One region of the Achromobacter sp. T5-5 genome, then DNA from elsewhere that is predicted to be linked to it. Evidence: predicted binding sites of a transcription regulator. Region 1 holds the regulator's gene; the other holds the start of a gene.
What was found. Region 1 encodes HrcA, which represses chaperone genes, less so after heat shock. Its sites were predicted from a motif close to TTAGCACTCNNNNNNNNNGAGTGCTAA; they were not measured.
Positions count from the first base shown of each region.

Region 2: a site for HrcA is predicted at 2,001-2,027, ahead of groES (co-chaperone GroES). Genes of this name have one in related genera too.

Region 1 covers NZ_AP027919.1:5,148,431-5,151,943, reverse strand. The annotation lists gene recN (DNA repair protein RecN) at 1-20, opposite strand, end outside; gene ACZ50Q_RS23365 (NAD kinase) at 33-932, opposite strand; gene hrcA (heat-inducible transcriptional repressor HrcA) at 1,075-2,079, shown strand; gene hemH (ferrochelatase) at 2,125-3,240, shown strand; gene ACZ50Q_RS23350 (hypothetical protein) at 3,230-3,466, shown strand.
Region 2 covers NZ_AP027919.1:1,105,022-1,108,534, forward strand. The annotation lists gene groL (chaperonin GroEL) at 1-1,618, opposite strand, end outside; gene groES (co-chaperone GroES) at 1,656-1,943, opposite strand; gene ACZ50Q_RS04995 (cytochrome b) at 2,136-2,687, opposite strand; gene ACZ50Q_RS05000 (cation diffusion facilitator family transporter) at 2,713-3,513, opposite strand, start outside.

The DNA of each region.
Region 1 (3,513 bases):
ATGTGCAGGGTGCGCAGCATGGGGGGCGCCAACTACTCTACGTTGTCGGAGGCTTCGGGCATCAGGTTCCAGTGCAGCTTGCGGCGCAGGGTGGAGAAGAAGCTGTAGCCTTCGGGATGCACGAAGCGGATGGTATAGGGCGCGCGCTGCACGACGATGCGGTCGCCCGGTTGCAGGTCGGACCAGGTCTGCATGTCGAAGTGCACGCTGGCGCCGACTTCGACGCGGCCCATGGCCGTGAGGGTCATGTTCAGCACGCCCGTGTCCGGGATGACGATGGGGCGGTTCGACAGTGTTTGCGGCGCCACCGGCACCAGCACCAGGGCGTTCATGCCGGGGTGCAGGATGGGCCCGTTGGCCGACAGCGCATAGGCGGTGGACCCGGTGGGGGTGGCGATGATCAGGCCGTCGGCGCGCTGCGTGTACATGAAGGCGCCGTCCAGCTCGACCCGCACCTCGATCATGCCGCCGCGTCCCGCGCGATTCAGGACCACGTCGTTCAGGGCCGATGCGGAATACATTTTTTGGTCGCCGCGCCAGACGCTGCCTTCAAGCAGCATGCGGTCTTCGATCTGGAAGCTGCCTTCCAGCACGCGGGCAAGCGCGGCGTGCGCGTCCTGCAGGGCGATGTCGGTGATGAAGCCCAGCCGCCCGTGGTTGATGCCCACCAACGGCATGCCGTAAGGCGCGAGGTGGCGGCTGGCGCCCAGCACCGTGCCGTCGCCGCCCATCACGACGGCGAGCGAGGCGGTCTTGCCGATTTCTTCGAGCGTGGCGATGGGGTATTCGGTCAGCCCGGTGTTGCGCGCCGTGTCCGCGTCGATCAGCACCTGCCGGCCCGCCTGCGTCAGCGCGTGCGCAAGCGCTCTCAGCGGTGTATCCAGGCCAGTGTCCTGGTATCTGCCGATCAGGGCGACGATAGGAAAATGCATGGCTGCGTCAAAAGTGAGAAGGGCGAAACCGGAAAGCCGAATCCAGCCCGAAATGAGCCGGTTAGCCGATTATATGGGGCCGTATATCGGGTTGCGGGACAAAAATCGCCTCAATTGGAAAAGATTCCCTAAAATAGCCGTTATGGATGACCGCGCACGCGCATTACTGAAAGCGTTGATAGAACGCTACATCGCCGATGGGCAGCCAGTCGGCTCGCGGACGCTATCTAAAGTCTTCGATTTGTCCCCGGCCACCATCCGCAACGTCATGGCGGACCTGGAAGAGCTGGGGCTGATCCATAGTCCGCACACCTCGGCCGGCCGCGTACCCACGCCGCGCGGCTACCGCATGTTCGTCGATTCGCTGCTGTCGGTGCAGTCGTACCAGCTGCAGCCGCACAACATGGGCGAAATGCTCTCGGCGGCCGAGCCCACCCGCGCCGTCAACGCGGCCGCGGCGCTGCTGTCGAACCTGACCCAGTTCGCGGGCGTGGTGCTCACGCCCAAGCGCGCGCAGGTCTTTCGCCAGATCGAATTCATCCGCCTGTCGGACAAGCGCGTCCTGCTCATCATCGTGACGCCCGACGGCGACGTCCAGAACCGCATTCTTTTCGTGCAGCGCGATTACTCCGAATCCGAGCTGCTCGAGGCCGGCAACTTCTTCAACATGCATTTCGCCGGCAAGTCCTTCAATGCCGTCCGGCAGACGCTGTCGACCGAACTGGCCCAACTGCGCGAAGACATCTCGCGCCTGATGCAGGCCGCCGTCGAGGCCAGCGCCGAAGCCGCCGAAGACGGCGATGCCGTGGTCATTTCCGGCGAACGCAAGCTGCTGGACGTGACCGACATCGCGTCCGACATGGACCGGTTGCGCAAGATGTTCTCGCTGTTCGAGAAAAAGACCGATCTGCTGCAGTTGCTGGACGTGTCCAGCCGGGCGCAGGGCGTGCAGATCTACATTGGCGGCGATTCGCAGCTTGTGCCCATGGAAGACGTCTCCGTCATCACCGCCCCATACGGCGTGGATGGCAAGGTGGTGGGCACCCTGGGCGTGATCGGCCCGACCCGCATGGCCTACGAACGCGTCATTCCCATCGTGGACATCACGGCGCGTTTGCTGTCCAACGCCCTCAGCCACAATCAGTAGTTCCATTCAAAGCTACATCCTCCTTGCGGAGGAACGGGAGTTTTTGTGTTTCTTCGCCTGTTCAAGTATCTCTGGCCTGAGCGCTACCTTCCTGAACCGCAGCAAGAAGACCCCTTCAACGAAGATCCGCCGCCGCGCGTGCCGGGCAAGGTCGGCGTGCTGCTGGTGAACCTGGGCACGCCGGACACCCCGACGGCCAAGGACATCCGCAAGTACCTCGGTGAATTTCTTTCCGATCCCCGCGTCATCGAGATCCCGCGCTACCTCTGGAAGCCCATCCTGCACGGCATCGTGCTGGTCCGCCGTCCCAAGCGGCTGGAGCCGCGCTACGCCGGCATCTGGATGCAGGAGGGCTCGCCCCTGATGGTCTACAGCAAGCGGCAGGCGGACGGCGTGCGCGCCGCTTTGCACGCCGCGGGCGTGGACGCCGTGGTCGAACTGGGCATGCGCTACGGCAATCCCTCCATTCCCGATGCCATCTCGAACCTGCGCAAGCAGGGCTGCGAAAGCATCCTCACCGTGCCGCTGTATCCGCAGTACGCCGCCAGCACCACCGCCACGGTGGTCGATGCGGTCACCCGCCATGCGGGCAGGCTGCGCGACCAGCCCGAGATGCGCTTCATCAAGCGCTTCCACGACGATCCGGCCTACCTGGACCCGCTGGCCGCGCGCATCGAGCGATACTGGCTGGAGCAAGGCAAGCCCCAGAAGCTGGTCATGAGTTTTCACGGGCTGCCGCGCTACTCGATCGAGCTTGGCGACCCCTACTACCGCGATTGCCTGGAGACGGCCCGGCTCCTGACGCAACGCCTGTCCCTGCCGCGCGACCAGATCGAAGTGACGTTCCAGAGCCGGTTCGGCACCGCCCGCTGGCTGGAGCCCTACACCGAGCCGACGCTCAAGGCGCTGGCCGCCTCGGGCGTCACCGAGGTCGATGTGGTGTGTCCGGGATTTGTGGCAGACTGTCTTGAAACCCTGGAAGAAATCAGCCTGGAATGCCGGGACGCCTTCCTCGAAGCCGGGGGCAGGCAGTTCCGTTACATTCCGGCCATCAACGACGACGAAGCCTGGATCGCGGGGCTGTCCGGACTGGTGGCACGGCACTTGCAGGGGTGGGTACCAGGCACCACGGACTTGAAGGAGAAGGCGCATGCAGCATGATCCCAAGACTGGAAAGTCGACGAAAAAGGGGAGCGTAAGCACCCCGGTCGATGAAGACCACATCGAACACGAGCTGGACGAAGCCCTGGCCGACACCTTTCCGGCCAGCGACCCGGTCGCGATTCCCTCCAATCCGGATGCGGACGACAAGCGTGTCGACCGCGCATTGAAGGAAAGTTTTCCGGCCAGCGACCCCGTCGCGCCGGCGCAGCCCAGCAAGAAGTAAGCGGTTCGAGACCCAGGGCGGTCCGTTCGCGCGGCGCCCTGACCGCC
Region 2 (3,513 bases), 2.2 Mb from region 1:
CGCCCATGCCGCCGGGCATGGCCGGGGCAGCGGGCTTGTCTTCAGCCAGTTCAACCACGGCGGCTTCGGCCGTCAGCAGCAGGCTGGCGACGGAGGCAGCGTTTTGCAGGGCGGTGCGGGTCACCTTGGTGGGATCCAGCACGCCTTGCTCGACCAGGTCGGTGTACTCGCCGGTCGCGGCGTTGTAGCCGAAGTTGCCCTTGCCGTTCAGCACGTTGCTGACCACGACGCTGGCTTCTTCGCCGGCGTTCGTGACGATGGTGCGCAGGGGCTCTTCCACAGCGCGCAGGATCAGCTTGATGCCGGCGTTCTGGTCAGGCGTGTCGCCCTTCAGGTCAGCGATGGCTTGCTTGGCGCGCAGCAGTGCAACGCCGCCGCCAGCCACAACGCCTTCTTCCACTGCAGCGCGGGTGGCGTGCAGGGCGTCTTCGACGCGAGCCTTCTTTTCCTTCATTTCGACTTCGGTGGCAGCGCCAACGCGAATCACGGCAACGCCGCCGGCCAGCTTGGCCACGCGCTCTTGCAGCTTTTCACGGTCGTAGTCGGACGTGGCTTCTTCGATCTGCACGCGCACTTGCTTGACGCGGGCTTCGATGGACTTGCTGTCGCCAGCGCCGTCGATGATCGTGGTGTTTTCCTTGCCCACTTCGATGCGCTTGGCTTGGCCCAGTTCAGCCAGGCCGGCCTTTTCCAGCGACATGCCGGTTTCTTCGGAGATCACCGTGCCGCCCGTCAGGATGGCGATGTCTTCCAGCATGGCCTTGCGGCGGTCGCCGAAGCCAGGCGCCTTGACGGCGGTGGTCTTCAGGATGCCACGGATGTTGTTCACAACCAGGGTGGCCAGGGCTTCGCCTTCGACGTCTTCCGCGATGATCAGCAGGGGACGGCTCGACTTGGCGACTTGTTCCAGTACCGGCAGCAGGTCACGGATGTTGCTGATCTTCTTGTCGAAAATCAGGACAAACGGATCTTCCAGGACGGCGACTTGCTTGTCCGGGTTGTTGATGAAGTAGGGCGACAGGTAGCCGCGGTCGAATTGCATGCCTTCGACGACGTCCAGCTCGTTATCCAGCGACTTGCCGTCTTCGACGGTGATGACGCCTTCCTTGCCAACCTTGTCCATCGCGTCAGCGATGATCTGGCCGATGGAGGAATCGCTGTTGGCGGAGATGGAACCGACCTGGGCGATTTCCTTGCTGGTCGTGACCGGCTTGGATTGCTTTTGCAGTTCGGCGACGGCAGCGGCGACAGCCTTGTCGATGCCGCGCTTCAGGTCGATCGGGTTGAAACCGGCGGCAACGTACTTCAGGCCTTCCTGAACGATGGCCTGGGCCAGCACGGTGGCGGTCGTGGTGCCGTCACCGGCGTTGTCGGAGGTCTTGGAAGCGACGTCCTTGACGAGCTGGGCGCCGATGTTCTCGAACTTGTCCTTCAGTTCGATTTCCTTGGCGACGGACACGCCGTCCTTGGTCACGGTCGGGGCGCCGAACGAGCGCTCCAGCACGACGTTGCGACCCTTGGGGCCCAGGGTGGTCTTGACAGCATTGGCGAGGACATTCACGCCACGGACGATGCGCACGCGGGCGTCATCACCGAACAATACTTGCTTGGCAGCCATTTCTTAGCTTCCTTCGAAAATTCGTTTGAGGCGGGGTTTACTGGACCACGGCGAGGATTTCGTCCTCGCGGATGACGAGCAGTTCTTCGCCATCAACCTTCACGGACTGGCCGGCGTACTTGCCGAACAGAACCTTGTCACCAGCCTTCAGGTCAACCGGCAGGATCTTGCCGTCTTCGGTCTTCTTGCCGGGGCCGACGGCCACGACTTCACCCTGGTCGGGCTTTTCAGCGGCGCTGTCCGGGATCACGATGCCCGAGGCAGTCTTGCGCTCGTTTTCGAGGCGTTTGACGATCACGCGATCGCCCAGGGGACGCAAGGCCATGAGGAACTCCTGTTAACTAAAAAGTAAGTGAATGATCGGTTAGCCCCGGGAGGGCTGTTAGCACTCACCGGTGTCGAGTGCTAATTATAGGGATGATGTTCTGAGGTTCAAGGGGGGGGCGGGGCGCTGTTACATCTTTGGGGTCGGCGGCCAATTTGTCGATCGATGCTCAAAATTGCACGAAGAAAAACGTCAGCGCCGTCCAGGCAGCATGCGCACGAGCGTATTGTCGCGAAGGATATAGTGATGCAACAGCGCTGCGGCGGCATGCAGGCCCACAAGGAAATAGCCAACCGTAGCCAAGGTTTCGTGCAGTTCCTTTACTTGGTCGGCCAAAGCCTTGTCGGCACCCACCAAGGGAGGAACGCTCAGGCCAAACAGCGGAATCGGCTTTCCTGCGGCGCTGAGCGTCAGCCATCCCAGAATCGGAGTGGCGATCATGAACGCATACAGCGCGTAATGCATCAATCGTGCGAGAACGTCTTGCCATCTTGGCATCGTCGGACGGACATTGGGCGCGGTGCCCGCCGCCAGTCGGAAGGCCAGTCGAAGGGCGACCAGCCCGATCACACATAGCCCAAGCGAAAAATGCAAGGCCTTGACGTTGTTGTATAGATCGCTGCCTTTCGTGGCCAGCCCGCGTAATTCCATACAGGCGTACACCAACGCCAGAACCAGAAGCATTAGCCAGTGCATTGCGATGACAAGGCTTCCATACTGCTTTTCGGAGTTCTTGAATGCCATGGTTTTTCCCTTTTTTCTAAGCCCGCTACGGACGGCTGGGATCGATGCTCGGCCGACTCGAAGAGTACTGCGTTGACGCGCACGGAGGTCTCCAGGGATCAACATGGGTCATGAGATTCAATACACGATGCCGTAGCATCACGCGGTGGCGTGCCTCCACCGCGATCCTGTGGCCCTCATCGACAGTCAGCGTGGCGTCGACTTCCAGGTGTGCGTCGGCCACGATCATATCCCCCATTTTTCGGGTGCGCAGGTCATGCACGCCTTGGACACCTGACGTTTCCTGCAAGGTGCGCCGAATCGATGCGGCTTCGTCCTCGTCGATCGCCCGGTCCATCAGGTCATGCAGGGCATCCCAAGCAAAACTCCAGCCCATTTTGGCCACCATGAATCCGACAATTGCCGCCGCGACGGGGTCCAGAATCGGGTAACCGAGCAGGTTGCCGATGATGCCGATACCCACCACGAGGGACGACGCGGCGTCGGAGCGCGCATGCCAGGCATTGGCCACCAACATACTGGACTTCACGCGCTTGGCTACGGCCAGCATGTATCGGAACAAGACCTCCTTGGTCACCAGGGCGCCACACGCCACCCAGAGCGCCACGACGTGGACTTGCTGAATCGCGTCGGGCCGTTCCAGCTTGCTTATTGCCGACCACAGCATGCCCCCGCCGACAAGCAGCAACAATATGCCCAGCGCCAGGGACGCCGCTGTCTCGTAGCGAAAATGACCGTAGTGATGGTCAGCGTCGGCTTCTTTCTGGCTATGCCGGTTGGCCACCAGCACGATAAAGTCGGCTATCAGATCAGAAGAAGAATGAAT